DNA from 4 places in the Peribacillus sp. P4_D6 genome. Region 4 is predicted to be linked to each of the others. Evidence: riboswitches for the same ligand, from Rfam matches in the RefSeq annotation. Region 4 holds a riboswitch; each other region holds the start of a gene.
The links. Region 4 has a riboswitch for cobalamin ahead of metE (5-methyltetrahydropteroyltriglutamate--homocysteine S-methyltransferase). Riboswitches for the same ligand answer to the same signal wherever they lie in the genome.

Region 1: linked by a shared signal. The riboswitch ahead of AC1DVB_RS11045 (ribonucleoside-diphosphate reductase subunit alpha) and the one ahead of metE (5-methyltetrahydropteroyltriglutamate--homocysteine S-methyltransferase) in region 4 are both predicted to bind cobalamin.
Region 2: linked by a shared signal. The riboswitch ahead of AC1DVB_RS01470 (ABC transporter substrate-binding protein) and the one ahead of metE (5-methyltetrahydropteroyltriglutamate--homocysteine S-methyltransferase) in region 4 are both predicted to bind cobalamin.
Region 3: linked by a shared signal. The riboswitch ahead of AC1DVB_RS23245 ((2Fe-2S) ferredoxin domain-containing protein) and the one ahead of metE (5-methyltetrahydropteroyltriglutamate--homocysteine S-methyltransferase) in region 4 are both predicted to bind cobalamin.

Annotation. Positions count from the first base shown of each region.
Region 1 is NZ_JBFUIQ010000026.1:40,447-46,332, forward strand. Features, by position in the region: gene AC1DVB_RS11030 (SulP family inorganic anion transporter) at 259-1,716, shown strand; gene AC1DVB_RS11035 (hypothetical protein) at 1,802-1,948, shown strand; gene AC1DVB_RS11040 (manganese-dependent inorganic pyrophosphatase) at 2,047-2,976, opposite strand; cobalamin riboswitch at 3,269-3,449, shown strand; gene AC1DVB_RS11045 (ribonucleoside-diphosphate reductase subunit alpha) at 3,588-5,885, shown strand.
Region 2 is NZ_JBFUIQ010000001.1:310,738-316,623, reverse strand. Features, by position in the region: gene AC1DVB_RS01500 (DNA topoisomerase III) at 1-508, shown strand, start outside; gene AC1DVB_RS01495 (hypothetical protein) at 563-727, opposite strand; gene AC1DVB_RS01490 (hypothetical protein) at 770-1,303, shown strand; gene AC1DVB_RS01485 (hypothetical protein) at 1,427-1,585, opposite strand; tRNA gene AC1DVB_RS01480 (tRNA-Arg) at 1,762-1,835, opposite strand; gene AC1DVB_RS01475 (polysaccharide deacetylase family protein) at 2,065-2,913, shown strand; cobalamin riboswitch at 3,000-3,174, shown strand; gene AC1DVB_RS01470 (ABC transporter substrate-binding protein) at 3,354-4,319, shown strand; gene AC1DVB_RS01465 (FecCD family ABC transporter permease) at 4,282-5,337, shown strand; gene AC1DVB_RS01460 (heme ABC transporter ATP-binding protein) at 5,344-5,886, shown strand, end outside.
Region 3 is NZ_JBFUIQ010000143.1:4,401-8,802, reverse strand. Features, by position in the region: partial or broken gene AC1DVB_RS23260 (precorrin-6A reductase) at 1-49, opposite strand, end outside; gene AC1DVB_RS23255 (sirohydrochlorin chelatase) at 46-966, opposite strand; gene cobJ (precorrin-3B C(17)-methyltransferase) at 985-2,622, opposite strand; gene AC1DVB_RS23245 ((2Fe-2S) ferredoxin domain-containing protein) at 2,637-3,005, opposite strand; cobalamin riboswitch at 3,158-3,347, opposite strand; cobalamin riboswitch at 3,549-3,744, shown strand; gene AC1DVB_RS23240 (hypothetical protein) at 3,728-3,856, shown strand; gene AC1DVB_RS23235 (energy-coupling factor ABC transporter permease) at 3,922-4,402, shown strand, end outside.
Region 4 is NZ_JBFUIQ010000017.1:3,938-9,823, reverse strand. Features, by position in the region: gene AC1DVB_RS08220 (ABC transporter permease) at 1-771, shown strand, start outside; gene AC1DVB_RS08215 (acyl-CoA thioesterase) at 812-1,288, opposite strand; gene metE (5-methyltetrahydropteroyltriglutamate--homocysteine S-methyltransferase) at 1,281-3,590, opposite strand; cobalamin riboswitch at 3,737-3,928, opposite strand; gene AC1DVB_RS08205 (potassium channel family protein) at 4,165-4,584, shown strand; gene bcp (thioredoxin-dependent thiol peroxidase) at 4,647-5,117, shown strand; gene AC1DVB_RS08195 (aminopeptidase) at 5,129-5,886, shown strand, end outside.

The DNA.
Region 1 (5,886 bases), on a different contig from region 4:
CCATTCGACTGACTTTATTACAAGCTTTACCTGTATGCATTCGCCTACCTCGATATAATTGACTTCCCTCACATGATAGCTCAATCACCTTTTATACCAATTATTCTCTCTTAAAGCATTTTCCTTCGTAAGATAAGAAATGAATAGCCCTCGATTTGTCGTTTATATTATCCATATAGATAGAATAAAGGACTCATGCTATAATTTAGTGCGTTAAAAAAGAAATGAACACACATATATAAAAGAAGGAGTGTTTCTTTGAATACATCTGCTTACAAAAAGGAATGGTTCGGCAACGTTAGAGGAGATGTTCTTTCGGGTATTGTCGTTGCCTTGGCATTGATTCCAGAGGCGATTGCCTTTTCGATCATTGCTGGCGTTGACCCAATGGTTGGTCTATATGCCTCATTCTGCATTGCCATCGTCATCTCCTTTGTCGGCGGAAGGCCGGGAATGATATCGGCTGCCACTGGCGCAATGGCACTCGTCATGGTCGACCTTGTTAAAGATCATGGCTTGAACTATTTACTTGCTGCAACCATATTGACTGGTTTGCTGCAAATTTTACTAGGGGTTTTAAAAATCGGGAAATTAATGAAGTTCATTCCGAAGCCAGTCATGACTGGTTTTGTGAATTCTTTAGCCATCTTGATTTTCACGGCACAGCTCACCCATTTCGTGGGCGAAACATGGATCATGTATGTCATGACAGCCGTTTCATTAGCTATCATTTATCTTTTTCCGCTAATCACGAAAGTCATACCTTCACCACTTGTCGCCATCATATTCATGACGATCGTTGCAGTTACCACGGGGGCTACGGTGCGGACGGTTGGGGATATGGGGCAATTGACCGAAGCGCTTCCGATGTTCATGCTTCCAGACATCCCTTTGACCTTCGAAACTTTGGCGATCATTTTCCCTTATTCCATTGCCCTTGCGTTTGTTGGACTGCTTGAATCGTTATTGACGGCTCAAATTGTCGATGAGATGACTGACACGGACAGTAATAAGAATAAGGAAGCCAAAGGCCAGGGGATTGCGAATATCATCGCCGGATGTTTTGGCGGCATGGCAGGATGTGCGATGATCGGCCAATCCGGTATCAACATTAAATCTGGTGGAAGAGGCCGGCTCTCGACATTTGTAGCGGGCGCATTCCTTATGGTATTAATCGTTGTATTGAATGATGTCCTTATCAAAATACCGATGGCTGCACTTGTCGCAGTCATGATCATGGTTTCAATCGGGACATTTGACTGGTCTTCCCTAAAGAGGCTCACTAGAGCTCCTAAGTCGGATGCAGCCGTGATGATCGTGACGGTCCTCATTGTCATTTATACACATGACTTATCAAAAGGCGTATTTGCCGGAGTGCTTTTGAGCATGATTTTCTTCTCGGCTAAAATTTCTAAAGTGGCAGTAGAGAAATCGGCAGACATCCAGGCTAAGAAAATCACTTATCGTATCAGCGGACAAATATTTTTCGCTTCTGTCCAGGACTTTGTTTCAAAGTTCGACTTCAAGGAAAAAGCCGATGCAATCGTCATTGACTTCTCCCATTCCAAGATCTGGGATGCTTCAGCAGTTGGTGCTGTCGATACGGTTATTCTTAAATATCAGCTCTTGGGAATACCTGTCCAAGTCCAAGGACTCGATGAAGAAAGTTCGACATTGCTTGAAAAACTCGCCACCTCAGAAAGTAAAATATCTTAAAGAAGTAAAATTCTGCTGAATAGAAACTTTTCAAACCGACAAAATAGATAACATGAATCATTTCCTTTTGAAAGGAGCGAAAAGCATGACACCCGAGCAGGATTATACGGCAGCAAATCTGTCACCGGATTTATTGAATGAACTGAAAAGCTTTGAAAGCAAACTTGGCGAGGAAGCCAATAAAGAATTGATTGTCATCGCCTATGAAAAAGAAAAGGAATCTTTAAATTAAGAAAAAAGACTCAAACACCCTTAATGGGATGGTTGAGTCTTTTTTTGAATGTACAAAAAAAGGCTGCCCAAGTTTTAATGAGCAACCCTTTTCCTGAATTATTTGCTGAATACGTCGGTTAAGACCGGAACGATTTGTTTTTTACGCGATACAACGCCTTCCAAGACGGCGATGTTATTGTTTAATGAAACGTCATATGCCTTTTCAACCGCATATGCCGCTTTACCAAGGGCCAAGGCAACGGAATCATTAGTCAGGATATCCGTAACGACGAATAGGAACAAGTCCAATTCCTTCACTGCGATGACCGCTTCAATCGCTGCTTCCAATTCTGCTTGCTTAGCAAGGACTTCGTTCGGATCAACGGCATTGACCTGTGCTATTTCCACTTTAGCCATTCCCATGGAGAATTCCTTGGCATCAAGAGTGATGAGCTGGGCAATCGTTTTGTCGCTTAAGTCAGCTCCCGCTTTCAACATTTCCAAGCCATATTTTTCAGCGTCGACTCCAGCAATGGCAGCGAGTTCCATTGCTGCTGCAACGTCCTGCTCCGTGCAAGTCGGCGATTTGAACAATAAAGAATCGGAAATGATGGCAGACAGCATAAGACCTGCGATTGCTTTAGGGACTTCAATGCCGTTTTCTTTATAAATTTTATTTAAGATGGTTGCCGTACAGCCAACTGGTTCCGCACGGTAATATAATGGATCGCTTGTTTCAAAGTTAGCGATACGGTGATGGTCGATAACTTCCAACACACGGACTTGGTCAATATCTTCAGCGCTTTGCTGACGTTCGTTATGATCGACCAGGATTACGCCATCAGCTTCCCCTGCAACTTTTTCCACAAGACGGGGAGCATCGAATTTGAATTGGTCCAATGCATATTGAGTTTCACCATTCACTTCACCCAGACGAACTGGTTCAGCGTTGATACCTAGCTGTTTTTTAAGATCTGCATAAGCGATTGCTGAACAGATTGTGTCTGTATCCGGGTTTTTATGTCCAAAAACTAATACTTTTTCCAAGATTTTATCCCCTTTTTCATAAATATTTTTCCGCGAATCCCCTCAGTGCAATAACGGAGAGCCACCTTTACTAGACACTTTATTTTAACACAAAATCCCGTAAAATCAGCGCTTGATTTATCCATTCCCCCATAAAATCTTTCATTCCCCCACCCTCTTCCATCACTTTGTCAATAGATAAGGATTGGTTTTTTTCAAATATATTAGTTGAATTATCATCGTATATGGCTTACGATAATATAAGCAGAAATACTAGATATTGATTACATAAACAATTCCAATAACTATATATAGAATTTTTATAATCCAAGGTGCCAGTGATGGCTGAAAAGGGAATCCGGTGTAAACCCGGAACTGTCCTCGCAACTGTAAATGTGACGAAATGAGAAAACCACTGTATAGCTCTCTATACGGGAAGGACTCAAAGTAGGATGATCATGAGTCAGGAGACCTGCCTTGAATTTTTCACGTTTCTTATTCTTCGGGGATTGAGATGATGAAACGATAGTATAACGGCTATTTTTTCATGCCTCTTTTATTCTATCGTTTGATCCGCTCAATTCTTTGGGCGGTTTTTTTATTTTAGCGGAAGTTAACAAGGAGGATTATTAATGACTCAAACATATAACTCTACCATAAGTGAAAATGACACAGAAGCGAAATCCATCCAGCTTGAGATGTTATCGAAGGAATTCGAAGGCCGTCTCGATATGGAAAAGTTCAAAAAGCGTTTTACAAAATGGCTTGATCGCAAAAGTGACTCAACCGAAGAACAGGCTTCAAAAAAACTGATTCAGCTCGCTCTTGAAGGCGTGGATATCGATGCCCCGGATTGGACTTTCGTTGCTGCAGCAGAACTGTTGAATACAATGTATAGGGATGCACAGGCCAATCGAGGTTATGAAGGCAAGAGTTATGGCCCATTCTATGAGCTGATCACAGAACTCTCCCAGCTATCGGAAGGTCAGCGTTATCCCATTTATAAACCAGAACTGCTATCTTCATATACAAAAGCGGAAATTGAGGAATTGGGATCGGTGATCGACCCGGAAAAAGATAAATTATTCTCTTACATAGGCATCTACTTATTGAATGACCGTTATCTGGCCCGCCCAAAAAAGGACAAGGTCTTCGAACTGCCGCAAGAACGTTTCATGATCATCGCGATGGAAATCATGCGAATGGAAAAAACGGAGCACCGCCTGCAACTGATAAAAGAAGCATACTGGGCCATGTCCAACCTTTATATGACCGTTGCGACTCCTACACTCTCCAATGCAGGTAAAACACATGGACAGTTAAGCTCCTGCTTTATCGACGCAATTGAAGATTCCATCGACGGAATTTACCTATCAAACTACGATGCGGCAAAAGTATCTAAATTCGGCGGCGGTGTTGGTCTTTACGTCGGTAAGGTTCGCTCGCTTGGTTCCGATATCCGCGGTTTCTCTGGAAACAGTTCCGGCACGACGCCCTGGATTCGACTATTCAACCAGACAGCTGTAAGTGTCGATCAATTGGGGCAACGTAAAGGCGCCATCGCGATTTACTTGGATGCCTGGCATAAAGATATCATGAGCTTCCTCGATTTGAAGACTCAAAACGGGGATGACCGATTAAAAGCACATGATATTTTTACAGGTGTATGCATACCGGATTTATTCATGGAGGCTGTACGCGACAGAAAAGAATGGTATCTTTTCGATCCGCATACCGTTAAGCAAACCCTTGGATTTTCACTTGAAGATCTTTATGACGAAAAGAAAGGCGAAGGAAGCTTCAGGAATCATTATGCACTTGCTGTCGAGGCCGCAGAAAATGGCACGCTTCCAAACTATAGCTTTGAAAAAATCAATGCGATGGACATCATGAAAAGCATCATGATTTCTCAATTAGAAGAAGGCGTACCGTATATGTTCTACCGCGATGAAGTGAATCGGAAGAATCCGAATAAACATAAAGGTATGATTTATTGTTCTAACCTTTGCACGGAGATTGCCCAAAACCTAAGCCCTTCGACGATCACGGATGAATATGAAACAGAAGATGGAGATGTTGTTGTGGTTCGTAAAAGCGGCGATTTCGTTGTCTGCAACCTTTCATCCATTAACTTGCCCCGAGCGGTGGGCAGCGATGTTCTGGAAAGATTGATTCCCATTCAGATCCGTATGCTGGACAATGTCATTGATGTGAATAATCTTCCTGTCAAACAAGCATCCATCTCGAACAAACGGTACCGGGCAATTGGTTTAGGAACGTTTGGATGGCATCATTTACTTGCCACACAGAATATTTATTGGGAATCCGATGAGGCTGTTCGCTATGCAGATGCTTTATACGAAAAGATCGCTTACTTAACTATCAAGGCATCCAACGAACTGGCCAAGGAAAAAGGATCTTACCCATACTTTGAAGGTTCTGATTGGCATACAGGGGACTATTTCGAACTGCGTGACTATACAGATCAAAAATGGCTGGATTTAAAAGCAGACGTGCAGGAGCACGGAACCCGTAATGGCTATTTAATGGCGATTGCCCCCAATTCATCGACAGCCAAAATCGGTAATTCCACGGATGGAATCGATCCTTTGTATGAAATTGAATTTTACGAAGAAAAGAAAAACTTCAAATTCAAGGTGACCGCACCAGGCTTGACGCCAAATACGTATGAATATTATAAAAAGACGCGATTCAATTTGGATCAACTGGAAAGCATCAGGCAAAATGCAGCCCGCCAACGCCATATTGACCAAGCAATCAGCTTTAATCTGTATGTACACAATACAATCAAAGCGAAGGTCCTTTTGGACATCCATTTAACGGCATGGGAAAGCGGGTTGAAATCAACGTATTATGTTCGTTCGACGTCTTCCGAATATGACAATGCCTGCGAAAGCTGTTCAAGTTAAC
Region 2 (5,886 bases), on a different contig from region 4:
GACAGCTCAATGGGAGCAAAAGTTAACTGCGATAGCAAAAGGAAAGCTGCCACAACAGGCTTTCATCGGCGATATGCGCTCCTACGCCAAAAATATCGTCCATGAAATCAAAAATAGTGACCAAAAATTCAAGCATGATAACGTGTCAGGAACGAAATGTCCTGATTGCGGCAAGCTGATGCTGGAAGTGAATAGTAAAAAGGGAAAAATGCTTGTCTGTCAAGATCGTGATTGCGGCCACAAAAAAAGTGTTTCACGTGTAACAAATGCCAGATGCCCGCAATGTCATAAAAAGATGGAAATGCGCGGTCAAGGAGAAGCACAGACATTCACCTGTAAATGCGGTTTTCACGAAAAACTATCTTCTTACAATAAACGTAGAGGTCAAAATAAAAATCAAAAAGTATCCAAAAATGAAGTATCCAATTATATGAAAAAGCAAAATAAAGAAGAGCCGATCAATACTGCATTGGCAGATGCCTTGGCGAAACTGAAATTCGATAAATAAAAGAAAAAGGATGGAGCAATCGCTCCATCCTTTTTCGGTATATTCCTGCTTCGACTAAATTTCATTCAGTACGGTGCCATGTAATTCATATTCAAGTGTTTTGTCAGTGTGTGTGTGTTTATCCGAATCTACTCGTATGAGCGTACTGAATGGCTTTTGATCACCCGGACTGAAAATTGCTTCATCATTCTCTGGATTCCATAGGCTGTAAATACTCATGATCGTATCTTCCTCCTTTGGATGAGAAGACTAGTAATTCCCATGCTTGATTATCATCCAACTCTTCAATTGACTCTAACGCTGATCACCGGGACTAAACACCGCTGCGTCATTCTCTTTGTTCCATTGGCTTCTGATTGTACTCATCATGCACTATCATCTCCTTTGGTGAGAATGTCTTACAGTATTTGTATACCCGGATGGGACAGGTTAAAACATTTTGCTACTACAAAGAGTGGCTCAAAACTTTTGAACTGGTGGTCACCAGTTCAAAATGGGAAAATCGTACTAGGTTCATACAAGAATATTCGAATAAAATACAAATATAAATTGGTTAATAAAAAACCTCAGTTTGTATCAGTTTCTAATTACGATTCTTACTTAACTGGAATTAATTTGGAAGTTGACTGGTTACATAAAGGCGGGAAGGCATCCTTCAGTAAAAAGAACAGTACAAAAGGTACTGCTAACATAACTGTTGATGGGGTTTATGTGCTAGGTGTTATAATTGCAGTACACCCTATTGGATTTAAATGGAATGGTTCGTGGAAACGCTCTTTAACAATAAAGAAATAGAAGTGATTAATTTTCAATAAAATGAATTTAGGGGTTTATCAGTCTGTATCACTGATAAACCCCTTTTACTATAGTCCAACAAGAATTTTCGAAAATATCCTTTTCACTTCACACATATTCGCCTTATGTTCGCTGTCGGACACCTTCAGCAACTTTTGCACGTAGAAAAATATCTAAGGCTTCATGCAGTGTGTATTCAATCGTGAAACTTTCCGTAGTCTTACTGGTCAATTTCCGTTCCTTTAACGCTGTTCCACGCTGTTTAATAACGTGTTTTTTCATGAAAAAAAGCACCTCCAAACATAGAAAAATAATAGTGATATGGAATATCACTGTTTCCTACGTACAGAAATGCTTTTATCCTACATACAATCTCCGGATTTTACGGTCATACCAACAGAAAAAAACCCTGCTACAACACGGAGAAACCGCATTATAACAGGGCTTATAAACTTTAGCGTCCCAGATAGGAATCGAACCTACGACCTACAGCTTAGGAGGCTGTCGCTCTATCCTGCTGAGCTACTGGGACATATATTAAAGTCGACGACTTATTTATTATATTTCTTATAGGCAAACTTTTCAAGCTAATAGCACATACTTATGAAAAAAAATCCTCATAAATGTTTAGCGTGTCGCTAAGCTTTCGTTTTTCCTCTTTTTTCATTAAATGGAATACTTTATTGTCCACTGGTTTTCTGGTACTATTATACTATAAAAAAATCAGGAGAATGATAGTGAAAAAATATAGAGTTTTAAGGATGGCGGCATTGCTGGGGGTTTTGATTTTACCTGGATGCACACAAGGGATTTTAGAGGGGATAGGCACAAAGACGGCTGCACCGATTGCGGAAGATGACATTGAAGTGGCCGAAGCGGCTGAGAATGGGACCGGGCAGGATTCGGAGGGGCAAATCGATACGGGAGGCTGGTTAAAGGCCGAGTCCCCGGTCCAGCTTCCGATATTGATGTATCACAGTATTTCTGAAGGGAATGGCCTTCGGGTTCCAAGGGAGGAATTCCGATCACAGATGGCTTGGCTTCGGGAGAATGGTTACTATACATTATCCCCTGAAGAAGCATTCCTCGTTTTAACCGAGAATCGGATGCCAAGTGAGAAGTGCGTCTGGATTACTTTTGATGATGGCTATACAGATAACTACACGGAGGCATTCCCGATATTAAAAGAACATGATATGAAAGCAACTGTCTTCATGATCGGGAAGTCCATTGATAAAGGTCATCACCTGACTGAAAATCAAATGTTGGAGATGAGCAGGGATGGGATTTCAATTGAAAGCCATACCATCAGCCATTTGGAGCTGAACCGCATGACGGCAGAGCAGCAAGAAGCGGAAATGGTTCAGTCGAAGGTGCTGTTCGACCATATCCTCGACCAGAACACGACAGTGCTTTCCTATCCGGTTGGCCGGTATAACGAAGAGAGTCTCAGGCTGTCAGAAGAAGCTGGATACAAGATGGCAGTCACTACCGAACCTGGGGGAGCTTCAAGCGACCAAGGGATGCATGCTCTGCATCGAGTTCGGATTTCACCAGGGTTATCGCTCAATGGGTTTGCGTCGCTGATTGAAAATGCTTCAAAGCATTGAAGGTGGAAGGGGCATTTTGCACTTGTTCAGAAAAATCATATAATAATCGATTCTTACATGGTGTATAATGAAGGCAGTGAAAATTATATACATATGAACGATTTGGTGTCTTAATGACTTAAAAGGGAAGTTGGTGAAATGCCAACGCGGTCCCGCCACTGTATATGGGAGCTTACGGCTGTGTACCACTGTATGAGATATGGGAAGGTGCCGTTGACGATGACCATGAGCCAGGAGACCTGCCAGAATTCGTACACCTGTAACCTACGCGGATGGGAAGGTGTGTGGCAGACCCTAAGAAAGAGTCCGTATTGATATTGTTGCCATGCAAGCATCTTCCGTTTAACGGGAGATGCTTTTTGTTTTTGGGGGTATCTTCCAGTGTTGGTTTTCTCTGTTAGGTATGAAGAAATTAAATAAAAAGATTGTGGGGAATGAAAATGAAGAAGATTTTTGGTCTGATACTGTTAATGTTGCTTACTGCAGGCATGATGGTAGGCTGCGGTGGTGCTGCTGATGAAGGAAAAGAAAAAGAGCAAACGAACCATGCTCAACACGAGGCTTTCCCGATTACGATTAAAGATGCAAGTGGGGAAAAGGTAACGATAGAAAAAGAACCGAAGAAAATCGTTTCGTTGATACCAAGTAATACGGAAGTGGTCTTTGCACTTGGTTTGGGTAAAAAGGTCGTTGGTGTTTCCGACAATGATAATTACCCGGAAGAGACGAAAGAAATTGAAAAAGTTGGCGGAATGGAAATGAACACGGAGCTGATTGTCTCCATGAAGCCTGACCTTGTTCTTGCGCATGCATCAAGTGCCCATAATTCAAATGAGGGTTTACAGCAGCTTAAGGATGCTGGAATAGATGTGCTCGTAGTCAATGATGCACAAAGCTTTGACCAAGTCTATGAATCTATTGAAATGATTGGAAAGGCAACGGGAGAACATGATAAGGCAAACGAAATCGTTGCGGATATGAAAACGAAGCTCAAGGATATCCAGGAAAAAGCCAAATCCGTAAAGAAAGAGGATAGGAAGACCGTTTTAGTGGAAGTTTCGCCTTCACCGGAAATATACACACCTGGAAAAAATACGTTCATGAATGAGATGCTTACTATTATTTCAGCGGATAATGCGGCTGCTGAATTGGACGGTTGGGCAAAAATTGATGAAGAGTCGATGATTGCTGCAAATCCTGATGTCATCATTACAACGTATGGTTATTATACGAAAGATGCAGTAAGTGAAGTGAAGGCCCGAAAAGGATGGCAAGACGTAAATGCTGTTAAGAATGGCCAAGTCTTTGATGTCCATTCTGACTTGGTGACCCGTTCCGGTCCACGCTTAATAGAAGGAGTAGAGGAACTTGCCAAAGCAGTCTATCCGAACCAATTTGACAACTAAATGGGCGTTTGCTTATTTGATTGCGTTGTTCATTTTGTTATTCGCAATGACGGTAGGCATTTCCTTTGGTTCGGTGCCAGTTCCGATTCCCGTACTTATACAAATAATCGGCAAGGAGATTTTCCACTTGCCGATTTCTGCCGATCCGGATGTGATGCTTACGAATATCGTGATGAACATCCGCTTGCCGCGGGTGCTGCTCGCTGGTTTGGTTGGGGCATCACTTGCGATCGCGGGTGCGGCTTTTCAAGGACTGCTCCGGAATCCGCTCGCTGATCCTTACACATTAGGTATTTCATCAGGAGCATCGGTCGGAGCCGTATTGACGATATTTTTGAATATATCACTGCCATTCATCGGTTTATATACTCTTCCGGCATTGAGCATCTTATGTTCAGTGCTCACGATGCTCTGCGTACTGACTTTTGCAAAAAGAATGGATCGGTCGATGAAAGTGGAAACGATCATTTTAACGGGAATCATTTTCAGCTCGTTTTTAAGTGCCTTCATTTCATTGATGATTGCGCTGACGGGTGATGAATTAAGACAAATCATCGGCTGGCTGATGGGAAGCGTCTCAATGCGCGGCTGGAATTATATCGTAATCATTTTGCCGTTTTTTATCATTGGCTCGTTGACCTTGATCATGAATACAAAAGAATTGAATGCGATGACTTTCGGGGAAGACCGGGCAAAACACTTAGGTGTGAACGTCAAGCGGCGGAAAATGTGGATCTTGATAGCCGGTTCGACATTGACAGGGGCAGCCGTTGCCGTTTCAGGGGCGATTGGTTTTGTAGGATTGGTCATTCCTCATTTTGTCCGAAAGATTTGGGGACCTGACCATAAACATTTGCTTCCGTTGTCATTGTTGATAGGAGGCGGATTCTTGATATTGGCCGATTTTGTAGCACGAACGATCATTGCCCCATCGGAACTGCCGATCGGGGTGATCACCTCACTTATCGGGGCACCTGCATTTGCGCTGATTTTATTAAAGAGACGGAGAGAAGGGTAAAAACGGATGCTTGAAGTAAAAGGGTTAACAGGTGGATATCACAACAAAGCTGTTTTGGACTCTGTCTCTTTTGATGTACATAAAGGGGAATTATTCGGGATTCTTGGTCCTAATGGCAGCGGGAAAACGACGCTTTTAAGTATGCTTAGCGGGGTGCTCGATTATAAAGGCGGAAGCGTACGGATAAGCGGCAGGGATTTGAAGGATTATTCGTCAAAACAACTTGCACAGGTCATTGCCGTGCTCCCTCAACATTCCTCATTAGCTTTCTCCTATACAGTAAAAGAGACGGTCTCGCTTGGGCGATATGCCCATCAATCAGGTTGGTTCCATAGTTGGTCCGCAGAAGATGAATCGATTGTCCAGCGGGTGATGGAACAAACGGGAGTAGCTGATTTTCAGGATCTTCATTTTGATCGATTATCAGGAGGGGAAAGGCAGAGGGTCCTGCTGGCACAGGCCCTTGCCCAAGAGCCGGAAATCCTTTTTTTGGATGAACCTACGAACCATTTGGATCTTTCCTATCAAAAAGATCTTCTTGATCTAATG
Region 3 (4,402 bases), on a different contig from region 4:
CAATCGCTAATTCCCTTGCATCACTTGTACCCGCCAAGAACAAAATCATTTTGATGTCCCCACCGCTTGCCCATCATGATCATGGTGATGATCATGGTCGTGGTCGTGATGGTGATCATGATCATGGTCGTGGTCGTGATGGTGATGATGGTGAGCATGTCCATGTTCCTCGACATGTTTACGATAGTTTTCCAAATCACGCGCCCCGCTTGATTTGCCTTCACTGGCTTCAATTACTCGTTCTTGCAGAATGTTCTGTAAGGTTGGATGATATCCAAAATACTTTGCCAATATGAATTCTCGATCATGATATTGCTCTTGATAGCCTTTCAGCATATCCTCCATTCTTTCCATCAACACCCCAGTGAAGAGGAAATATGGCAACATCACAATTTTTTTTGCCCCTAATCGGATGCATCGTTCAATACCTTCATCCACGTGAGGGTCCGTTACACCCATGAAGGCTGTTTCAACCCATTTAACGCTTAATTTTTCCCATAATAATCGTGAAATTTTATATATATCACTATTGGCATCAGCATCACTGCCACCTCGGCCAATTAGCAATATCGCTGTCTCAGAATGTTCAGAGGTCGTATCGAATCCCGCTTCCTCAAGACGGTCTGTCAGGATCGTCAATACATCATGGTGGACCCCGATCGTTTGGCCGTATGTGAATTTCACTTCTGGATACTTGGTTTTCCCATCCTCTATTTCAGCTGGGATATGTAGTTTCGAATGTCCTGCATGCAACAAAATGATCGGTATGACGATAACTTCAGTAGCCCCTCGTTTTACACAATTATCGATTCCTTTGGATATATTCGGTGCCGCAAATTCCAAGAAGCACGTTTCCACTAGGAAACGCCCGTCCAATGCCGGAATCATATTTTCAATAAAATGACGGACTTCTTCATTTCCCGAAGCCAACCGGCTTCCGTGTCCTACGAACAAAACTGCTTTCATTTACTTTCCCCCTCTTGATTAGTCTTCACAAGGCGCAGGCTCTATGTTTATTTTGGGAGCGATGTCCTGATAAGAAAAATTCTGTATCTTTTTCGAACGTTTGAAGTATTTAAAAAGCCGCTCATTTGGATGGGCATTTTGCTTATACTCGCCGACAATGTCCGTGATCAGTTCTACAAGCTGTTCCGGTTCAATGCCTTCCGCTACCGGCTGACCCGGATGGGCTGTTCTTCCAACCGGTTTAGCTCCAAGAAATAAGTCGAACTTCCCTTTTCGGAAGACAATCCCGATATCATCCATCACAGCACTATAACAAGCCATCCCACACCCATTAAAACCTATGTTCAGTTCCTTGGGCATGCTCATTCCGCCAAGCACCCGGTGTATTTCGTCCGCATAAGGAATGGATTCCGCTTTTTCACCATCACAGAAATCACAGGCTTTTAATGTCAGTACATCCCCAATTGGCGACAAAAGAAAGTTTGCTGATTGCAATTTCCCTGTAATGACTTCCGGATCCATTGTCGGGATCTTTAAGACGATTTTATGATTTGGCGTATACTCCATCGTTCCCTTTTCCCCGACAACTTCCGCAAGTGTCATCATTTGTTTGGGAGTGAATTGTTTATTCGCCACACCTGGACTAACGGCAAGTTCAAATACCGACTCCATTTTTTGCTGAACAATCGGCTGAATGGACTGCTTAACGACTTGACCCTTGACTCTTGACAGGGCCTCCATTGCCATTTCATAGGAAGCTGGCTTCTTTTCTGGTGCTTTTGTAAGTAATCCAACTCCTCCAGCGGACTCGGTTAAGGCTTCTTGATCTAATGCCCACGGTTCCGCTTCTTTTTGCAGTCGCTGATGCGGCTTCAATGTTTGCTTTTCCGAATTCAGCGTATATTTTCTCTGATAGCCTCTTGGTGTGATGATTTTGTCATCATATAAAAAGGTGGATGAATTACCGATAATGACGGTTGTCAACATTCCAATATCGTGATTCAACATATCCTGCAAATTGGTTATGACAATATCCTGCCTATCGCGATAAGCACTTTTCACCAACCCGACAGGTGTATCCGGCGAGCGGTAGCGAAGGAGAATCTTCTGTGTTTCAACAATTTGCCGGGTCCGCCTGCCGCTGCGCGGATTATAAAGTGCAATGACAAAGTCTGCCATTGCAGCTGCTTCAACCCTTTTAGCGATCAGTTCCCAAGGAGTTAAATGATCACTGAGGCTGATCGTACACGAATCGTGCATGACGGGCGCCCCAAGTAAAGACGCACATGAGTTGATTGCAGAAATGCCAGGAATGACTTCAATGRCCACTCCAGTTTCTTCTTTCCAGCCTTTTTCAATCAATACTTCATAAACCAACCCTGCCATCCCGTAAACTCCGGCATCCCCACTGGAAATCACCGCCACTTTCTTTCCCAGCTCCGCTTGTTTCACTGCTTCCTGTGCACGTGATACCTCTTCAGTCATCCCCGTACTTATGATCGTTTGATCTGTTAGCAGTCCCTGAATGAGTTCAACATAAGTTTTATAACCAATGATGTAGTCACTTTCTTGAAGGGCTTCGACGGCACGTTTGGTAATGTGTTCAAAATTCCCGGGCCCAAAGCCCACGACGAATAATTTACCGTTTGTACTCATTAAGACATCTCCTTTTACGCTTTGTTCTTTGAAATACRCGTATGAGCAGGAAAATCTGGATTAGGGGTCATTTCCCCGTCATTGTACTGYTAGATCATCTGTGGAACAAACTCACCATCATCGATATTACTGACGATCTGCCGACCGAAATCAGGCGTTTCCACTCGATACCAGTTTCCTTGGGGATAGGCAATCACAACGCAGGCATCCTTACATCTTCCGTTACAGCGTGTCCTCGTTGTATGGATTTTCAGATCCAGTCCTTTTGAAGCAATTTCATCGCGAATCGCTTGGGTTACTTCTTCCCCGCCCTTTTTCATGCAGCTGCTCCCATTACAAATCAACAGATGCGTATTTGTACCCGTCAAGTTCCAAGTAGTCATCTTCTTCCTCCTGAGTTCAGGGAAAAGGCAAAATAAAAAACCTTAACATAAGAGTCAAGGTTTTAAAAAAACTATATGAATGAGGAGCCAAAGGCAAGCATGCCAAATCCTCCCAAAATCGTCATAGTCCTTCTACCTTTCCCTCCGAAAAGTATCATGCAATTTTAAAAGCAGGTTTCCTGGCTTACGCTTCATTTTACTTTGTCCCTTCCCGGCATCATGCCAGTGGCTATCGACAATTTCATCAGCGTTTACAGTAGCGGGGGCTGCATCGGATTTTCACCGATTTCCCTATTATCCCTTGCTTATTCACACAAGGGCACTTTTAAAATGAAATATTTGGTTTTATTATACATTTCCAACTAACTTAATCTATCATATAACAACTTTGTCAAAATTCAATAGTTTATTCCGACTGTTTAGAAAAGTTTAAACGTGTAAAACCAGTTACAATCCTTTCCTCGCAACAAATTTCGGCCTCCAAAAAAAGATAGTGTAGCTGGAATTATTTCTTTATGGTACACTATACGAGAATTTTCTAAATAATTACATAAGTTTCATGGTGTTGAATTTCTCGGAATTCAGCTTAAAAGGGAAGCCGGTGAAAATCCGGAGCGGTCCCGCCACTGTAAAGGGAAGTTCCATTACGTTAACTTTAATCCACTGTCAAATGAGATGGGAAGGATGTAATGGGATGATGAACCAAAGCCAGGAGACCTGCCATGAAGCGTGAAACTGTTTCAGCCTACGAGGATGGGCGTGCGGATCAGGCAAAATGGCCCATGGTTGGTTCATGCTGCAAAATTCCTGTTCATTACGCACTTCTTTCCTTTGAGAGAAGTGCTTTTTAGTTTGGGCGCGCCGCTTTTCTTCTCAAGATTGATCAGAACAATAAAAAGTGTTGAAAGGAGAAAGAATGAAAAGAACCAATTGGAAAATTATTTATTTTGTCATTTTACTGCTTTTTGTCCCGAAACGGGKATTGGCCATGCATATCATGGAGGGCTTTTTACCCATAGAATGGGCTATATTCTGGTGGGCCGTGACGCTTCCATTTTTAATCTTGGGTTACCGGTCCATTAGGTCCAAAGTAAGGGAAAACCCAGAAACAAAAATGATACTTGGCCTATCGGGCGCATTTGTATTTATATTATCGGCCCTAAAGATTCCTTCCGTTACGGGAAGTTCTTCGCACCCTACCGGAGTTGGTTTAGGTTCCATACTATTCGGACCATTGGCCATGAGTGTGGTCGGCTCCATCGTTCTGTTATTTCAAGCTGTTTTACTGGCACACGGAGGATTGACGACATTAGGGGCCAATGCATTCTCCATGGCCGTTTGCGGACCCTTCATTGCTTACTTTGTCTTCAAGGCCGCAACTAAATTGGGATGGTCTT
Region 4 (5,886 bases):
ATGTTTTTTCAATATGTGAGTCAATATATGAAGACAAGACTGCAATATAGAGCCGATTTCTTCATGGAAATCCTATCAGATCTGCTGAATCAGGTCGTGAATCTGGTATTTATCTTGGTCGTTTTCGGACATACGCAATTTTTAAGCGGCTGGAGCCGTGAAGAAATCATATTCATTTATGGATTCTTCCTTATCCCTTTCGCCCTTTTTTCGGCCTTTTTCAACATCTGGGATTTTAATGACCGCTATATCGTCAAAGGTGAAATGGACCGGATATTAACAAGACCGATACATAGCCTGTTTCAAGTCATTTTAGAAAGAATCGAGCTTGAAGCGTTATTTGGAGTTGTGACCGGTTTGATCATCATATTCTATTCGGCGATTTCATTGGATCTTCAGCTTGCGTGGTATGACCCGATTCTTTTCATCGTTTTTGCAATAGGCGGGGCACTTGCCTATGCAGCCATATTCGTTGCGATAGCAAGCATTGGGTTCTGGTCGGATGCGAAAACATCCATCATGCCAATGATGTACAATATCGGGAACTACGGGCGCTATCCTGTTGATATTTATAATAAGGTCATCCGTTTTGTCCTTACATGGGTGCTGCCATTCGCGTTTGTCGGTGTCTATCCGGCATCTTATTTCCTAAGAAAAGAAGAATGGTATGCATATGCATTTGCCACACCTGTAATTGGGGTTGCCTTTTTCGTGATATCCATTTTCATATGGAATCAGGGAGTGAAGAGGTACCGCGGGGCAGGGAACTGAAAGAACCCCTTCAACAGATTCATGTTGAAGGGGTTTTTGTTTAGTTCCGTTTTTTCTTTCTTTCAATATATCTTGCTTGGGCTTGAACATATTGCTGTTTTTCCTCTTCCGTTTCCGGAATGACCTGAGGTACGTTTGTCGGCTTACCGTCTTCATCAATGGCAAGCATCGTTAAAAAAGCGCGTGCCGTAAGCTGTTTTTCACCTGTTAATAGGTTCTCTCGCTCCACTTTCACGAATACCTCCATTGATGTGCGATGAGTACAGGTGACATAAGCTTCAAGGTTGATCGCGTCCCCTGTTTTGATGGGGGCCAAAAAATCAAAAGAGTCGCTTGAAGCAGTCACAACGGGTTTTCGACAATGTCGCATAGCGGAAATGCAAGCTATTTTATCCACATAGGCCATTACTTTTCCGCCAAAGATGGTATTATGATGATTTGTATCCGGTGGAAAAACAAGGTCGGTTAAAAAAGTCCGTGACTGCTGTGTTGGATGGGCAGCGTTCTTTTCAATCATTTGCCTGCTGGTTTACTAAAAGGTTTTTACGGACGACTTTTGCTGCTTCGACCATGTTTTTCAGGGAAGCGACGGTTTCCGGGATACCCCTTGTTTTCAGGCCGCAGTCGGGATTGATCCAAAACTGGTCTTTATCCAATACCTTGATGCCCCGTTCAATCATATCGACCATTTCTTCCACTGCCGGCACACGCGGGCTGTGAATATCATACACCCCCAGGCCAATGCCTTTTTCATATGTTTTTTCCTCGAATGCGGAAGCGAGCTCCCCATGACTGCGGGATGTTTCGATGGAAATTACATCGGCATCGAGGGAGGAGATGACATCCATGAAACTGTTGAAGTCGCAATAGCACATATGCGTGTGAATTTGGGTTGTATCCTCCACGCTAGATGTGGATATCAAGAATGAATTCAATGCCCAGTTCAAATACTCGTCGCGATCGCTTTTTTTCAATGGCAGACCTTCTCTAAGTGCAGGCTCATCAACCTGAATCATTTTAATTCCAGCAGATTCCAAGGCAATGACTTCTTTTTCTAAAGCGAGCGCCAGCTGAAAGCAAACATTCTCCCTGGAAATATCATCACGGACGAAAGACCAGTTCAAAATCGTAACAGGACCTGTCAGCATTCCCTTCACCGTCTTCTTCGTCAGTGATTGTGCGTATACACTTTCCTTGACTGTCATCGGTTCGATGAAATGGATGTCGCCGTAGATGACTGGCGGTTTCACGCAGCGGGATCCATAGGATTGTACCCAACCCTTTTCTAAAAAGACGAATCCGCCTAATTTATGACCGAAGTATTCAACCATATCCGTCCGTTCGAATTCCCCATGAACGAGAACATCCAAACCGATTTCTTCTTGGATTTCGATCCACCTGCCGATTTCTTCGTTAACGAATGTTTCATATTGCTTGGCTGTCCATTCTCCTCTATTGAATTTCCCGCGTGCTTGTTTAACTTCAAATGTCTGCGGAAAGCTGCCGATCGTAGTCGAAGGGAGAAAAGGTAATTTGAAAAATTCCTGTTGTTTTTGGTAACGGTCTTTAAATGGAAGCTGACGGCCGGCAGTCCTGTTTTTAACCTTTTCGACATTGGATTGTACAGACCCGTGGTTTCGGACATTTGAATTGGCTAACGTTTGAATCGTAAATTTATTGACATCCACTTTTTCGGCGATTGCTTCAATGCCTTGATTATTCCCTTTGACCAAAAGTGTGATTTCCTCAAGTTTCTCATCAGCGAAAGCAAGGGCCTCTTTCACTTCTTTTGAAAGGGCGGTTTCATTACGAACGGTCACCGGGACATGAAGCAGGGAGCAAGAGGGCTGTAGCCAGATTTGGTCCTCAGCTACCTGTTTCTTAAGTGTCTCGATCAATTCGATTTTTTTGGATAAATCGGATAGCCAAATGTTTTTTCCGTCAATCACACCCGCTGCAAGCACTTTGTCCTTCGGGAAACCAAATGCCTCAAGGTTACTTAAATTCCTTCCTTTATCATGTACAAAATCAAGACCGATTCCTTGGACTTTTAATTCGATGACTTCTTGATAGTGTTCCACGGCATCAAAGTATGTTTGTAGCATGATGTTCAGGTTTGGTGCTGCTTCATTCAGTTTTTCATAGAGGTAAGTAACAGTTTGCATATCATCTTTGGAAATGGATGAAACAAGGGAAGGTTCGTCCATTTGAACCCACTTCACGCCTTCTTGCTCCAACTCCCGCAGGATTTGCGTGTATAGGGGAAGCAGACTCAGGATGATGCCAGGGATTTCCTGTTTATTAAAGCCTTTTGAAAGGGAGAGGAAAGTATAAGGTCCGATCAAAACGGGCTTCGATTCGATCCCTAGCTTTTCCTTGGCTTCCCGATATGCTGTAAGTGGTTTATTTTCTGTTAAAGTAAGCTGTGCCAGTTTTAATTCAGGGACAATATAGTGATAGTTTGTATTGAACCATTTCGTCATTTCTGAAGCGACTTCATCATTGTTTCCCCGGGCCATTGAATAATAAACGGAAAGGGGGACACTTCCGCCTTCATAAGCTGAATAACGTTCAGGAACAAGACCGAACATGACGGACATATCGAGCATTTGATCATAGAAAGTGAAGTCGTTGACAGGGATGATATCAATGCCCCGTTGCTGCTGTTTTTGTAAGTTGCCTATACGGATTGCCTTTAGTTGTGCCGTAAATTCCGCTTCATCGATTTTACCTGACCAGTATGCTTCCAATGTACGTTTCCATTCACGATCTTCCCCGATTCGAGGGTAACCCAAACTGCTGCTCTTCAAAATTCCCATCCTCCTACATTCAATTGATCAAACAATAAAAAAAGCATTCCTAACCGTCAAAAAAGAAAGTTAGAAATGCTTAAAATAAAGAGGCATGCAAAATGCCCCTTACAATTATAAGGTCCCTAACACCTCCCTATCTCCCGTAGGTTAAAACAGTGTTGTCGAAATAGGCAGGTCTCCTGACTTGGGGAATATCATTAGCGGCTGGCCTTCCCGATCCGTTGATCAGTGGCATATTGATTGACGCTAACATTCCCATTACAGTGGCGGGACCGTGCCGGAATTACACCGGACTTCCCTTTTAATCCTAATGAAAATTAGGAACCTATTTCCACATATGAAATTTTGCAAAACCTGCCTTGTTAACTGTTTGCAGGTCAAAGATTTATAAAATAAAAACTATTATAAAAATTTAGACAATCTTAACATATCCGACCAAAAGGGTCAACATGGAAAAAGGATTAGGGAAAGTTTCCGTTTAATGCGTTTGTCGGTGATAAGGCTGATTCCTAAAAAGAATATATTGTTTGGACAGGGAGTATGTATAGAGGAAGTGGCGTTTTGAAATGGGGCGTGGGGGATGACTTTCTACATCTTGATTGCAGGGATCATTTTTTGCATGGTGATGAGCATTCGTACGTTATTTCTTGTTGAGTCGGGAGGAAAGAAATTTTCTCTTGAGGATATGCTGTGGCTTGGCAATTTATATGCGACGATATTAGTTGGATTTGCACTGATATATTTATTATACGAGCTTCAGAATCATTCGGTGATTCTTGATATGGGCAATCGGTTGGATGGGACTTTCTATGAACAATTGAAGACTTCTTTTTATTTTAGTGCGATGACGATGTTTTCTGTAGGATATGGAGATATAGCCCCGATTGGCATGGGTAGGATGATAGCTACCATTCAGGCCTTCATTGGGTATACACTGCCTGCAGCGTTCGTGATTCGTACGGTGATCGATCTGGAGCAGAAAGATAGGAAGGATAAATGAAAGTTGTGTTTCTTTCGATTATTGGGTACTCTTACCATAATGAAAGAAATGGAGGGTTCAATATGACTGTTAAAATTGGCGAAAAAGCACCTGATTTCAAACTCCCTGCAAACAATGGTGAAATGGTTTCCCTATCGGATTTTAAGGGGAAAAACATTGTATTATATTTTTACCCAAAAGACATGACGCCAGGTTGCACGACGGAGGCCTGTGATTTCCGGGACCATAATGAGCAATTCGAGGAATTGAACGCGGTCATCCTTGGTATCAGCCCAGATCCAGCGGCACGTCATGAAAAATTCATCGAAAAACATGGATTGCCTTTTCTGCTGCTGGCTGACGAAAATCATGAAGCGGCTGAATCATTTGATGTTTGGCAATTGAAAAAGAACTTCGGCAAGGAGTATATGGGCATTGAACGTTCAACTTTCCTGATTGATAAGGCTGGAAATGTAGTCAAAGAATGGCGTAAAGTAAAGGTTAAAGGCCACGTCGAAGAAGCGCTTGAAACTCTTCGCGAACTCGAAAAATAAGGGATAGGCAGATGAAGGATGAGAGGATAACGAAGCTTGCAGCCAGGCTGGTTCATCATTCGATACAATTACAGCCTAAAGAGAGAATCCTCATACGGGGGCATATCAACACGAAACCATTATTGAAAGAGTTGATTGATGAAATATACAGAGTGGGTGCTTATCCATATGTGGAACTCGAGGACGATGAGATAAGCCGCCACCTGTTACTAGGGAATGTGAAGGAGCAGCTTGACACAGCTTCACAATGGGCCTTGAAGAAATATACGGATATCGATGCGGTCATCATCATCACTGGGGAAGAAAACAATGCGGAAATGACTGATGTTCCCATCGAGAGGCACCGTCTTCAAGGGGAGGCCATGAATTCCCCTACACTTTTTTATGTAAACAACCGACGTTGGGTCTTACTTAATTATCCCACCAAGGCATCAGCGCAAAAAGCCGGCATGACCTTCTATAGGTACGAAGACTTTCTTTTGAACGTATGCACAATGGATTACGGGAAAATGGAGGCGGCTTTGAAGCCGTTAAAACATTTGATGCAACGTACTGACAAAGTCAGGATCGTTTCACCAAGGACAGATTTGACCTTTTCCATCAAAGGCATGCCGGCCGTCATATGTGCCGGAAAAAAGAATTTACCGGATGGGGAAGTATTTACGGCACCCATAAAAGATAGTCTCAATGGAAGGATATCCTTCAACACACCCACAACCTATGAAGGAATTACCTTTAGTGACATAGAATTGAACTTGAAAAAGGGGAA